DNA from 3 places in the Streptosporangium vulgare genome. Region 3 is predicted to be linked to each of the others. Evidence: predicted binding sites of a transcription regulator. Region 3 holds the regulator's gene; each other region holds the start of a gene.

Region 1 (4,492 bases), on a different contig from region 3:
ACCTGGGGATAGGATCGTCGCGGTCCGCCAAGGACCGTTGCTCGCCACGTCCTTCCACCCGGAACTTACCGGGGATGTCGGTGTGCATTCATATTTCGCTGAGATGGTGAGGGAGCTCTAGGCGATGTCCGGCCACTCCAAATGGGCGACGACGAAGCACAAGAAGGCCGCGCTCGACTCCAAGCGCGGCAAGCTGTTCGCCAAGCTCATCAAGAACATCGAGGTCGCGGCCCGGACGGGCGGACCCGATCCGGACGGCAACCCGACGCTGTACGACGCCATCACCAAGGCGCGCAAGAGCTCGGTCCCGATCGACAACATCGAGCGCGCCCGTAAGCGCGGCGGCGGCCTGGAGGCCGGCGGCGCCGACTGGCAGACGATCATGTACGAGGGATACGCCCCCGGCGGCGTCGCGGTGCTGATCGAGTGCCTCACCGACAACCGCAACCGCGCCGCCTCCGAGGTCCGCGTCGCGCTGACCCGCAACGGCGGCTCGCTGGCCGACCCCGGCTCGGTGTCCTACATGTTCAACCGCAAGGGCGTCGTGCTCGTCCCCAAGGGTGAGCTCGCCGAGGACGACGTGCTGGTCGCGGTCCTCGACGCGGGCGCCGAGGAGGTCAACGACCTGGGCGACCAGTTCGAGGTCGTCTCCGAGGCCACCGACCTCGTCCCGGTCCGCAAGGCCCTGCAGGAGGCCGGGATCGACTACGACTCGGCCGAGTCCAGCTTCATGCCGACGATGAACGTCCCGCTGGACGAGGACGGCGCCCGCAAGGTCTTCAGGCTGATCGACGCCCTGGAGGACAGCGACGACGTGCAGAACGTCTGGGCCAACTTCGACGTCTCCGACGAGGTCATGGAGAAGCTCGACGCGTGACCCCGAGCCATTCGGTGTGATCTCGTGTTGTCTGCGAGGTTTGTCCGCGTGGTCAAGGGCATATCACGCGCACAATGGGCAATCCTGATCTGATTTTTACCGTGGCGGGCGTCGCCGCGCTGCTCGCGGCCACGCTGCCCCGGCTCCTCAACCGGCGCCCCTTCTCGCTCCCGCTCGCCTGCCTGCTGGGCGGGCTCCTCCTCTACGTGCTGCCCCTGGAGCTGCCGGATCCCGATCCGGTGGCCCACCGGGCGCTGGTCGAGCACGCCACCGAGATCTGCGTGCTGATCTCGCTCATGGGCGCCGGGCTCGCCATCAACCGGCCCTTCGGGCGGCGCGCCTGGTCCTCGACCTGGCGCCTGCTGGGGTGGACGCTCCCGCTCACCGTCCTCGCCGTGGCCGCCGCCGCGTACGGCCTGCTCGGCTGGCCCCTGGCGGCGGCGCTGCTGCTCGGCGCGGTGCTCGCGCCGACCGACCCGGTGCTCGCCTCCGACGTGCAGGTCGGCGAGCCCGTCGACTCGGAGAAGGCCGACGACGAGGTCCGTTTCACCCTCACCTCCGAGGCGGGCCTCAACGACGGCCTCGCCTTCCCCCTGGTGTACGCCGCGATCGCGCTGGCCGTCAGCGGGGGCGTCGGCTGGATCGCCGAGTGGACGCTGGTGGACCTGCTCTACCGGTGCGCCGCGGGCGTGGTGTGCGGCCTGCTGATCGGCAAGGGCCTGGGGCGGCTGTTCTTCCGCGCCCAGAAGTCCGACCTGCGGCTGGCCGAGCACCGCGACGGCTTCGTGGCGCTGGCCGCGACCTTCCTGGCCTACGGTCTCACCGAGCTGGTGCACGGGTACGGCTTCATCGCGGTGTTCGTGACCGCCTGCACCATCAGGGCCGCCGAGCGCAGCCACGGCTACAACGGGGTGCTGCACGGTTTCATCGAGCAGATCGAGCGGCTGTTCACCGCCTGGCTCATCCTGCTGCTCGGCGGCTTCGTCGCGGTGGGCGGCCTGGCCGCGCTCACCTGGCGGGGCGCCGCGGTCGGCCTTCTGCTGCTGCTGGTCATCCGGCCGCTGACCGGGTGGCTCGCCGAGCTGGGCGGCAGGGCGGGACCGCGCGAGCGCGTCGCGACGGCGTTCTTCGGCATCCGCGGCATCGGCTCGCTGTTCTACCTCGCCTACGCCCTCGGCCAGGCCGACTTCGGCGTCCCCGCCGAGGAGCTCTGGGCCGTGGTCGCCTTCACCGTGCTGGCCTCCCTGGCGATCCACGGCATCTCGGCCTCGCCGGTGATGAACCGCCTGGACCGGCTGCGCGACAAGAAGAGCGACGAGAACGCCGAGGACGCCGAGCCCGCCGCCCAGCACCTGTGAGCCCGGGACCCGTCTCCGGCTCCCGGCGGGTGGGGAAGAGCCGCGGGCGGGTGGGGGAAGAGCCGTGCGCGGGCGGGGGAAGAGGCCGTGCGCGGGGCGGGGAAGAGCCGCGGGCGGGCTGGGAAAGAGCCGTGCGCGGGCCGGGAAGAGCCGTGCGCGGGCCGCTCCCACGCGGTAGAGTCTGCCACCGAACAGGTGTTCGGCGAGCGGAGGCGTGTCGGTGCGTTTGCCCGAGTTGCGGGTGATGGGGGTCGATCCTGGGCTTACCCGATGCGGGCTCGGCGCCGTCGAGGGGCGGCCCGGCGCGCCGCTGAGCCTGGTCAAGGTCGGGGTCGTCCGCACCCCCGCCGACGACGAGATCGGCGCCCGGCTGGTGGCGATCGAGGCGGGCATCGAGCGGTGGCTCGACGAGGTCCGGCCCGACGCGGTGGCCGTGGAGCGGGTCTTCGCCCAGCACAACCTCAGGACCGTGATGGGCACCGCGCAGGCCTCCGCCGTGGCGATCCTGTGCGCGTCCCGCAGGGGCCTGCCGGTCGCGCTGCACACGCCGTCCGAGGTCAAGGCCGCCATCACCGGCAGCGGCACGGCCGACAAGCAGCAGGTCGGCACGATGGTGACCCGCCTGCTGCGGCTGGACGCCATGCCCAAGCCCGCCGACGCCGCCGACGCGCTCGCCCTCGCGATCTGCCACGTGTGGCGGGGCGGGGCCCAGAGCAGGCTGGCCGAGGCCGCCGCGAAGGCGGCGGGCGCCACCACGACCCCCGCCGCCTACTTCCGAGGCCGTGGCAGGGCCGGACACCCGAGAGGAACCGCGAAGTGATCGCCTCGGTGCGAGGACAGGTGACCGCGATCGCGCCCGACGGGGCGGTCGTCGAGGTCGGCGGGGTGGGAGTCCTCGTGCACTGCACGCCGGGCACGCTGGCGACGCTCAGGACGGGCGAGGAGGTGAGGCTCGCCACCTCGCTGGTGGTCCGCGAGGAGTCGCTGACCCTGTTCGGCTTCGTCACCGACGACGAGCGCGGCACCTTCGAGATGCTGCAGACGGCGAGCGGGGTCGGCCCCAAGGTCGCCCTCGCGATGCTCGCCGTGCACACCCCCAACGCGCTCCGGGTGGCGGTGGCCTCCGCCGACGTCAAGGCGCTGACCAGGGTCCCCGGGGTGGGCCCGAAGGGCGCCCAGCGGATCATCGTCGACCTCAAGAACAAGCTCGGCACTCCGGAGGAGGCCGTCAACGCCGCGCTCGACGGCCGCGTCGCCGCACCCGCCTGGCGGGCCCAGGTCCACTCCGGCCTGGTCGGCCTGGGCTACTCGGGGCGGGACGCCGACGAGGCGGTCGCCATCGTCGAGCCGCAGGCCGACGCCGAGCTGGCCGAGGGCCGCCCCCCGCAGGTGGCGGCCCTGCTCAAGGCCGCGCTCCGCGCGCTGAGCGTGCGATGAGGAGCGGGCGCGGCGGGCCTCACCGGTCTTCCGGCGGCGACGCCGTACGGGATGCGCGCCGGAAGACGGGCCATGATGGGCGTGTACGGGAAGACGGCGGGAACGGTGGGAGAGGCCGCCGCACGGCGGGCGGGGGAGGGGCGGCGTGAGTTCCGACCGTGATCTGGTCTCGCCCGACGCCGAGGGCGACGAGAGATACATCGAGGCGGCGCTGCGGCCCAAGCGCCTGGAGGAGTTCATCGGCCAGGCGCGGGTGCGCGAGCAGCTGTCGCTGGTGCTGCAGAGCGCGCTGCGGCGCAACCGGCCGCCGGACCACGTGCTGATGAGCGGCGGTCCCGGGCTGGGCAAGACGACCCTCTCCATGATCATCGCGACCGAGCTCTCCGTGCCCCTCCGGATCACCTCGGGGCCCGCGCTGGAGCGGGCCGGGGACCTCGCGGCGATCCTGTCGACCCTCTCCGAGGGCGAGGTCCTGTTCATCGACGAGATCCACCGGATGTCCAGGCCCGCCGAGGAGATGCTCTACCTCGCGATGGAGGACTTCCGCGTCGACATCGTGGTGGGCAAGGGGCCGGGGGCGACCGCGATCCCGCTGGAGATCGCCCCGTTCACCCTGGTCGGGGCCACCACCCGGGCCGGCATGCTCCCCGCCCCGCTGCGCGACCGCTTCGGTTTCGTCGCGCACATGGACTTCTACGGGGTCGCCGAGCTGGAGGAGGTGCTGCACCGCTCCTCGCGCCTGCTGGGCGTCACGCTCCCCGATGACGCCGCCCGTGAGATCGCCGGCCGCTCCCGGGGCACCCCCCGCATCGCCAACCGG
Region 2 (4,492 bases), on a different contig from region 3:
TCTCTGGTCATCCGGGTGAAGTGATCGAGCGCCCCGCCCGCCCCCGTCGTCTCGCTCATCGCCGCCCCCTAGCTCCCGGTCCGGAAGACGAACCGGGCCACCGCCAATACTGCCCGGCCCCACCGACAGAACCCGTCACCGCCCGCCCGGTGACCGGATGACGGACGGGAGCGGACGACTCGCGCGTCACCTGCGGACACATGATCCACCGGTGCGGCGGCCGGAGCGGGGGAGGCCGGGTTCGCGGCGTTCGCCGGAGTGGTGACTGTTCGCCACCATGACCTGACGTCCGGGATAGGTTGGCTCCCTCTCGTCAAGGACATGGCTTTGACGGACACACGACGTATTGAGTGGTGAGCTAACGGTGAGCATCGACCATCAGGCCATCGAGGCGACACGCGAGCGGATCAAGGCGGAGCACCTCAGAGCTCACCGCCCGCCGAGCAGCGCGAGGGGTTTGCACCACTTCGCGCTGATCTCCTCCGACGTCGAGACGACGATCGCGTTCTACCAGGACCTTCTGGAGTTCCCGCTGACGGAGATCTTCGAGAACCGCGACTACCGGGGCTCGAACCACTTCTTCTTCGACATCGGCAACGGCAACCTGCTCGCCTTCTTCGACTTCCCCGGCCTGGACCTCGGCCCCTACAAGGAGGTCCTCGGCGGGCTCCACCACGTCGCCATCTCCGTCGATCCCTCCACCTGGGAGCGCCTGCGGGGCAAGCTGGAGGCGGCGGGCGTTCCTCACCAGGTCGAGAGCGGCGCGTCCATCTACTTCGCCGACCCCGACGGGGCCCGCCTGGAGTTGCTCGCCGACCCCCTCGGAGAGATGTACGGCTCCCGCGTCCTCTGACGGCCCGTCCTCCCCTTCCCCGCCCCCTCCCTTCCTCGTCCCTGGCCGTCCCACCCTCGGTCGTGACGTCCCTTCCCCCGCCCGCCCTCTCCTTCCCGCTCCCCCGCCCGCCCCCTCCTTCCCGCTCACTCCGTCCCCGGTCCGCCCCGTCCGGCGGGGCCGGGAGAGCGGGGACGCAGGTGGCCCGGCGGCTCGCGGCCCGGCGGCGCGCCGGGCGGGTCGCGGCGCGCCGGAGTGGATCCATACTTGGGGCATGCGCCTATCGGATTTCTGGAAGCGGATGAAGTCACACTTCGGCGACCAGTACGCCGAGTCGTGGGCCCGCGACTACGTCATCGCCGATCTCGGAAGCCGGACGGTAATCCAGGCACTGGCCGACGGGGTCGGCGCCAAGGAGGTCTGGCACGCCGTGTGCGGGGTGACCGACGTCGCGCCCAGGCTCCGCTGAGGGCTGGAAAGCGTCAGGACCGGGAAGCGTCAGGACCGGAAGGCATCAAGGCCGGGGAGCGTCAGGACCGGGAAGCATGAGGGCGGGAGAGGGCGGGGGGCGGCCGGTGAGCGCGAGGAGCCGGCAAGCCTGAGCGAGCGGTGAAACCCCGAGAACACGCGGAAGCCCGAGCCCACGGTGGAAGATCAGAGGACCTGCGGGAAGGCCCGAGGGCCCTCTGAGGGGTGAGTGAGGCCGGGGGAACCGAGAAGGGCCGGGGTCAGGACGGTTCCGTGAGCGGGGCGAGGAGCTTCTCCACCGAGTCGGCCGCCTGCGCGGGATCGTCGGCGCTCTCCTCGCCGTCCGGCGACCACAGGAACATCCAGCCGTCCCTGACCGGGGTGGCGAAGACGATGGTCTGCCGGTGGCTGTCCGGATGCCACACCCACAGCACCGGGGCGCTGCCTCCGAGGGTGCGGCTCGCCAGCCCTCGTTGTCGCAGTTCGGCGGCCAGGGAGTCGAGATGGGCTAGGCGTTGCTGCGTGAACGCGTTGGGCACGTCGGGCACCTCGGGTCGTTTCCCCTCAGGATCACTCCAGGTCAGCCCGGTTACAACAGGTCCGAGGTAATTCTTGGAAATGTCGCTTCCTGGATGGGGTCCCCGCCCCCGGGGGCCACGACCCGCCGGCCGTGCGCGGCCTCGTGGGGGCCTCGCGGGGCCACTCCCGGTCGTACGCGGGGGAGTCGCCGGGGGAGTTCCGCGGCGGTTCGCGACTCCCGTAACGTATGGTGCCAACGAGCGGCGATCGAACAATCGTTCGGCTATATTGAACAGGCCACCACTCCTGGCGTGCCCTCCCGAAATTGTCGGCGGCACCCCGTAGCTTTCTGGCAACCGATCCAACCCGCGACCCTTCAGGGGGCTCCCATGGCAGCTAACGACCGCGAGAAGGCGCTTGAGACCGCACTCGCTCAGATCGAGCGGCAGTTCGGCAAGGGCTCGATCATGCGCCTGGGCGACGAGACCCGGGCGCCCATCGAGGTGGTTCCCACCGGCTCCATCGCGCTCGACGTGGCTCTCGGCATCGGCGGCTTCCCGCGTGGCCGCATCGTCGAGGTCTACGGTCCCGAGTCCTCGGGCAAGACCACGGTCGCCCTGCACGCGGTGGCCAACGCCCAGCGCGGCGGCGGCATCGCCGCGTTCATCGACGCCGAGCACGCGCTCGACCCGGAGTACGCCCAGAAGCTGGGCGTCGACACCGACGCGCTGCTCGTCTCCCAGCCCGACACCGGTGAGCAGGCGCTGGAGATCGCCGACATGCTGATCCGGTCCGGCGCCGTCGACCTGCTGGTCATCGACTCGGTCGCGGCCCTGGTGCCCAAGGCCGAGATCGAGGGCGAGATGGGCGACAGCCACGTCGGTCTCCAGGCCCGTCTGATGTCCCAGGCGCTGCGCAAGGTCGCCGGAGCGCTCAACAACACCGGCACCACCGCGATCTTCATCAACCAGCTCCGCGAGAAGATCGGCGTCATGTTCGGCTCGCCCGAGACCACGACCGGTGGAAAGGCGCTGAAGTTCTACGCCTCGGTCCGTCTCGACATCCGCCGCATCGAGACGCTGAAGGACGGCACCGAGGCGGTCGGCAACCGCACCCGGGTGAAGGTCGTCAAGAACAAGATGGCTCCGCCCTTCCGCGTGGCCGACTTCGACATCCTCTACGGCGTCGGCATCTCCCGCGAGGGTGGCCTGATCGACATGGGCGTCGAGCACGGCTTCGTCCGCAAGTCCGGAGCTTGGTACACCTACGAGGGTGACCAGCTCGGCCAGGGCAAGGAGAACGCGCGAAACTTCCTCAAGAGCCACCCGGACATGGCGAACGAGATCGAGAAGAAGATCAAGGAGAAGCTCGGCGTCGGCCCGCGCGTCGACAGCCCGGCCACCCCGTCGCCCGCCCCCGTGGCTTCGGCCCCGGCCGCCGCCTCCGGCCGCGCGTCCGGTGCCGCTTCGGCCTCCGCCGCGTCCGGCCGCGGCTCCAAGGCCGCCGCCGCTCCCAAGCCGGGTGACGCCTGAAGCCGGGCTGATCGATGACCACGGGACCTGACTCCGGTCCGGCCGGCGAGGCCGGGCCGAGAGACTGGGGTGCCTGGCCCGACGAACCTCGGGCGGCCTCACCGGGCCGGCGCGGGCGTGACCACGGCCCGTCCGTCTCGGAGGGAGGCTTTCGCGAGGAAGCCACGGACTTCGCGGGTGACGGGCCATTCGCGGGTGGCGGGCCACGAGGCCGGAAGAAGCGCGCCTCACGGCGCGGACGGCGGTCCGGGGGCTCTACCTCGGGTTTTCTTCCTGACGGACCTGATGGGCCTGACGGATTCGACGGGCCTGTCGGACTTGACGGATTCGACGGATCTGACGGATCCGCTGAATCCGCTGAATCCGCTGAATCCGATGGATCCAACGGATTCGGCGGGCGCGGCAGGTCGGGTGGGCGCGGCAGGTTCGGCGGACGCGGCCGGTCTGACGAACGTGACAGGTCCGGAGGGGCGGCCGAGGGGTCTGGGGCGAGCCGGGAGGCCGGAGCCGATCCGCAGGCGGTGGCGCGGGGCATCTGCCTGCGGCTGCTGACCATGGCGCCGCGCACCCGAGCCCAGCTCGCGGAGGCGCTGCGCAAGCGCGAGGTGCCCCAGGAGGCGGCGGACGCCGTGCTGGAGCGCTTCTCCGAGGTCGGGCTCATCGACGACGAGGCGTTCGCCGCGGCATGGGTGAGCTCGCGCCACGCCGGGCGGGGGCTCGCCAGAAAGGCCCTCGCCTCGGAGCTCCGCCACCGAGGGGTGGACGAGGAGACCGTGAAGGAGGCGGTGGATCGGCTCGATCCCGAGGAGGAGGCGGAGACCGCCCGTCGCCTTGTGCGGCGCAAGCTCTCCTCGACCCGGGGCCTGGAGCCCGCGGTCAGGACCCGCAGGCTGGCCGGCATGCTCGCCCGCAAGGGATACGGTCCCGGCCTGGCATTTCGCGTGATCCGCGAAGTGCTGGAGGACGAAGGGGCGGAAACATCGCCATTCGCGGAGGATCAAGGCTATCCGCTCGACTAGTTCAAAGCAGCTTGACAGCGGGTCTTTGCTTGCTCGTTACCTCTCTGACGCTTAATCTCAACGGCAGTGAGGAGTTACTCCGCGCAGCGCGGATTGTCATAGCGGTGTAATACGGACAAGCA
Region 3 (4,492 bases):
TCTCCTCGACCCGCTGGCCCAGCTGCGCCAGTGAGTCCTCGCTGACGGACCGCCCCTGGCAGGCCCGCCGGACTCCGGCGATCACCTTCTCCCTGAAGAACGGTTCCGTCACACCGCTGCGCTTGCTCACCATGAGCAGGACGGTCTCCTGCGTGGTGAACCTGCGCCCGCATTCCGAGCACGTACGCCTGCGGCGGATGGCCCCGCCGTCCTCGGTGGCCCGGCTGTCGATGACTCGTGTGTCCAGATGGCGACAGAACGGACAATGCACGCGTGTCGCCTCCTTGACTAACGAAGCGGCCGACCCACCTCACCTACCCATGTCGCGCACGCACAGACGCTCGCGCACACATCTTCGAATAGTCGAGATGCGGTAATGGAACCACAATCTGTGGTGAAGGGTTGCGATGCAGCCACTAGATGTTGTGGTCCAACCGTAGAAGTGCGCGACCATGAACGCAAGTTGAAACGACCTTGCCGGACGAAGTCGCTGATCAGCCGTCACATCCCGGCGTGTCGCCACCCGGGCGAGACCCCTCTCACCCCGGGCGCCCCTTCCCTCACATCCGTCCCAGGCGATCTGTCAGGCGAAAGACCCCGCGCCCCTCCCCCACGCCCGCCGACCGCCCTTTCGGGCCCCTCCCCCGCGTACGCCGCCATCCCCCCACCCGGGGGAGTGAGCCCCTCGGGTCTCAGCGGACGAGGCCCTCGGGGAGGTAGAGCCGGGTCCCCGGCCGGACCTCGGGGCCGGACAGCCCGTTGAGGTCCATGACACGACGGACCGTCGGACCGGCGTCGGCCTCCTCCGTCAACGCGTCCGCGATCTCCCACAGCGTGTCGCCCGCGTGCACCGTGATCCGGGGAAGACCCTCAAGATCCGGCCGCCCGCCCGCCGAGGCCATGTCGATGCGCCCGCCGATCCAGAGCACCCCCAGGGTGAACAGCGCGAGCACCGCCACCGCCACGATCCTTCCACGTCTGGTGAGCCGGAGCGGCCGCCGGACGGGCGCGGGACGGGCGACGCCGGAGCGGCGGGCCCGCGCCACGGGCGCCACCGCCGATCCCGGCACCCGCCTCTGCCCGGAGCCGCGCCCGGATCCCCGCCCGCCCCTCGGCCCGGACCCGCGCCCCGCCTTCGACTCGGATCCGGGCCCGGCCCCCCTGTCGGCCTCGCGACCGGGCCACTGTCTCCGCTCACGCCCGGACGGCCGCCCCGGCTCGCGACCGGACCCCTGCCCGGACTCGCGACCGGGCATCCGCTCGGACCCCCGCCCGGATGCCCGCCCGGACCTCTGCCCGGATCTTTGCCCTGCCCCCCTGCCGGACCGCGGCTCCGGCACCCGCCCCCACCCTGGACCCGGCACCGGCCCGGCCCCCCGCTCCGCCTCGGCCCTCCCCCCGAACCCCTCGGGCCTCGGCGCGGCCTGCTGCGCGAGACCTGGCTCCGGCTCCGGGCGCGGGGGCGGCACGAGCCGCAGGCGCGGCGCCTCCGGTGATCGCCGCGCGGTCCGGGATGCCGGCGCGGTCCTGGATCGCGGTGTCGTCGTGGTCGGTTTCATGGTGACCCCCATCCCCTCGACCTGGCCGAACACATGTCGAAGAAAGATCGGCGAATCGAACACGATGTCGATCGAACTCCCGTACGATGTTGTACACCACGGCGTCGCCGATTTCGAGGACATTCGAACAATTGTTTGAGTATGATCTTCGGCCGAGGTATGGTCGCTGTGTGCGACGTGTCAGATACAGACCGGGAGGCGAGGAGTTCGTATGAGCCAGCACAACGAGAACGGTTCGGCCGCCAGCGACCTGGCGGTGCGAAGGCGTGACTCCCTTGGCCTCACCCCCAGGCAGCGGAAGATCCTTGAGGTGATCCGCGATTCCGTGCAGCAGCGCGGATACCCGCCGTCCATGCGGGAGATCGGTGAGGCGGTGCAGCTCACCAGCACCTCCAGCGTGTCGCACCAGCTGACGGCTTTGCAGCGCAAGGGCTACCTGCGGCGTGATCCGCACCGCCCCCGCGCCCTGGAGGTCCGCCTTCCCGGCGAGCCCGTGCTGTGGGTGGATCCCGACTCCGGTGATGACGAGGCTCCGGTCAGCCGCCCGACCGCCGCCTACGTCCCCCTGGTCGGCCGGATCGCCGCCGGTGGCCCCATCCTCGCCGAGGAGAGCATCGAGGACGTCTTCGCCCTGCCCAAGCAGCTTGTCGGCGAGGGCACGCTCTTCCTCCTCCAGGTGACCGGTGACTCGATGATCGAGGCCGCCATCGCCAACGGCGACTGGGTGGTCGTACGCCAGCAGCCGGTCGCCGACAACGGCGACGTGGTCGCGGCGATGATCGACGGTGAGGCCACGGTCAAGACCTTCAAGCGCAGAGACGGCCATGTCTGGCTGGTCCCGCACAACCCCAACTACGACCCGATCCCGGGTGACGAGGCCACCGTGCTCGGCAAGGTCGTCGCGGTCCTCCGCAAGCTCTGACGGGAGCGTTCCCGGCGGTCTGCTGACCGCTCCCCACCGTTCCCCGCGGCCGCCGGGCGAGCGCCGGAACGCGCCGTTCCGCGGCGAGTTCCACACCACGCGCCTTCGGCCTCCGTGACACGCCGGAGGACGCGCGACACGCCGGAGGGGCGGGGTCCCGATATCGGGACCCCGCCCCTCCGGCGTTTTCGCGGGTGCCGGGGGGCCGCCCATCGGATGGGCGGCTCCCGGGCACCTCCGGCTCACGTTCCGGCAGCGGCCGTCGAGACCACGCCCGACGGCCTCACCGGCCGCGCGGCGACCTTCCCGGCCGCCTGCTCCCGGCCCCCTAGGGGACGATGTTGACCAGCTTGGGCGCGCGGACGATCACCTTGCGCGGCGTGCCGGACAGGAAGGACCTGACCTTCTCCGATCCCAGGGCCAGCGCCTCCAGGTCGGCCTCGGAGATCTCCGGGGAGACCTCCAGCCGGTCGCGCACCTTGCCCGCGACCTGGACGACACAGGTGACCGACTCCTGGACCAGCAGCGCCGGGTCGGCCACCGGCCAGCCCGCGGTGGCGACCGAGGCGGAGTGTCCCAGCCGCTCCCAGCCCTCCTCCGCCGCGTACGGCGCGACCAGGGACAGCATGACCGCCAGGGTCTCGGCGGCCTCCCTGACCGCCGGGTCGGCCGCGCCGGGCCCGGAGTCGATGGCCTTGCGGGCCGCGCTCGTCAGCTCCATCATGCGCGCCACCGCGACGTTGAAGCGGTGGGAGTCGACCAGCTTGGTGACCTCGTCGACGGTGTGGTGGACGACCTTGCGCAGGTTCAGGTCTCCGGCGGTGACGTCCACCCCGGGTGCCGAGGCCGCGCCGGCCTCGGTCATCACCCGGAACGCGCGGGCCAGGAACTTCTGCGACGCCGCCGGGGAGACGTCGGCCCAGTCGATGTCGTCCTCGGGCGGTCCGGCGAAGACGACGGTCAGCCTGACCGCGTCGACACCGTAGGCGTCGATCTGCTGGCCCAGGTCGACACCGTTGCCCAGCGACTTGGACATCGCCTTGCCCTGGTTGATGACCTGCCCCTGGTTCAGCAGGCGGGTGAAGGGCTCGACAAAGTCGATCATCCCCATGTCGTGCAGGACCTTGGTGAAGAACCTGGCGTACAGCAGGTGGAGCACGGCGTGCTCCACGCCGCCGACGTACTGGTCGATCGGGCCCCACCTGCGGACGCGCTCGACGTCGAACGGGCCGTTCTCGTACGCCGGGTCGACGTAGCGCAGGAAGTACCACGAGGAGTCGACGAAGGTGTCCATCGTGTCGGTGTCGCGCTTGGCCGGGCCGCCGCACTTGGGACAGGAGACGTTGACCCAGTCCTCGGCCGAGGCCAGCGGGGAGACGCCCTTGGGTGCCAGGGCCTCGCCGCGCATGTCGGGCAGGGTGACGGGCAGCTGGTCGTCGGGGACGGGGACCTCGCCGCAGTCGCCGCAGTGGATGATCGGGATCGGGCAGCCCCAGAAGCGCTGGCGCGACAGCAGCCAGTCGCGCAGCCGGAAGTTGACCGTGAACCGTCCGGTGCCCCGCTCGCTCAGCACCTCGATGATCTTCCGGATCGCCTCGGTCTTGGCCAGGCCGTCCAGCGGGCCGGAGTTGACCATCGCGCCGTCGCCGGAGGTGGCGACACCGGTCTCGCCCGGATCGGCCAGGCCGGTGTGCACGACCACCCGTACCGGCAGGTCGAAGGCACGGGCGAAGTCCAGGTCGCGCTGGTCGTGCGCGGGCACGGCCATGATGGCGCCGTGGCCGTAGTCGGACAGCACGTAGTCGGCCGCCCAGACCGGCATGCGCTCGCCGCTGACCGGGTTGACGGCGTACCGGCCCAGGAAGACGCCGGTCTTCTCCTTCTCGGTGGACAGCCGGTCGATGTCCGACAACTTCGACACGCTGGTCCGGTACGCCTCGAAGGCCTCGCGCCGGTCGTCGGTGACGATCTCCTCGGCCAGCGCCGCGTCCGGAGCGACCACGAAGAAGGT

The links. The regulator LexA, encoded in region 3, represses DNA repair genes until DNA is damaged. The targets are predictions, from matches to a motif close to TCGAACANNTGTTCGA.
Region 1: ruvC (crossover junction endodeoxyribonuclease RuvC) is a predicted target of LexA. The motif match lies at 2,423-2,438, and genes of this name have one in related genera.
Region 2: recA (recombinase RecA) is a predicted target of LexA. The motif match lies at 2,087-2,102, and genes of this name have one in related genera.

What each region holds. Positions count from the first base shown of each region.
Region 1 covers NZ_JBHMBS010000025.1:51,167-55,658, reverse strand. The annotation lists gene pdxT (pyridoxal 5'-phosphate synthase glutaminase subunit PdxT) at 1-121, shown strand, start outside; gene ACFFRH_RS34840 (YebC/PmpR family DNA-binding transcriptional regulator) at 125-877, shown strand; gene ACFFRH_RS34835 (cation:proton antiporter) at 952-2,235, shown strand; gene ruvC (crossover junction endodeoxyribonuclease RuvC) at 2,471-3,055, shown strand; gene ruvA (Holliday junction branch migration protein RuvA) at 3,052-3,672, shown strand; gene ruvB (Holliday junction branch migration DNA helicase RuvB) at 3,818-4,492, shown strand, end outside.
Region 2 covers NZ_JBHMBS010000009.1:218,769-223,260, forward strand. The annotation lists gene ACFFRH_RS20705 (ATP-dependent helicase) at 1-59, opposite strand, end outside; gene ACFFRH_RS20710 (VOC family protein) at 365-853, shown strand; gene ACFFRH_RS20715 (DUF3046 domain-containing protein) at 1,107-1,301, shown strand; gene ACFFRH_RS20720 (hypothetical protein) at 1,561-1,839, opposite strand; gene recA (recombinase RecA) at 2,209-3,351, shown strand; gene ACFFRH_RS20730 (regulatory protein RecX) at 3,873-4,370, shown strand.
Region 3 covers NZ_JBHMBS010000018.1:42,609-47,100, forward strand. The annotation lists gene nrdR (transcriptional regulator NrdR) at 1-271, opposite strand, end outside; gene ACFFRH_RS30190 (LysM peptidoglycan-binding domain-containing protein) at 693-1,055, opposite strand; gene lexA (transcriptional repressor LexA) at 1,771-2,481, shown strand; gene leuS (leucine--tRNA ligase) at 2,810-4,492, opposite strand, start outside.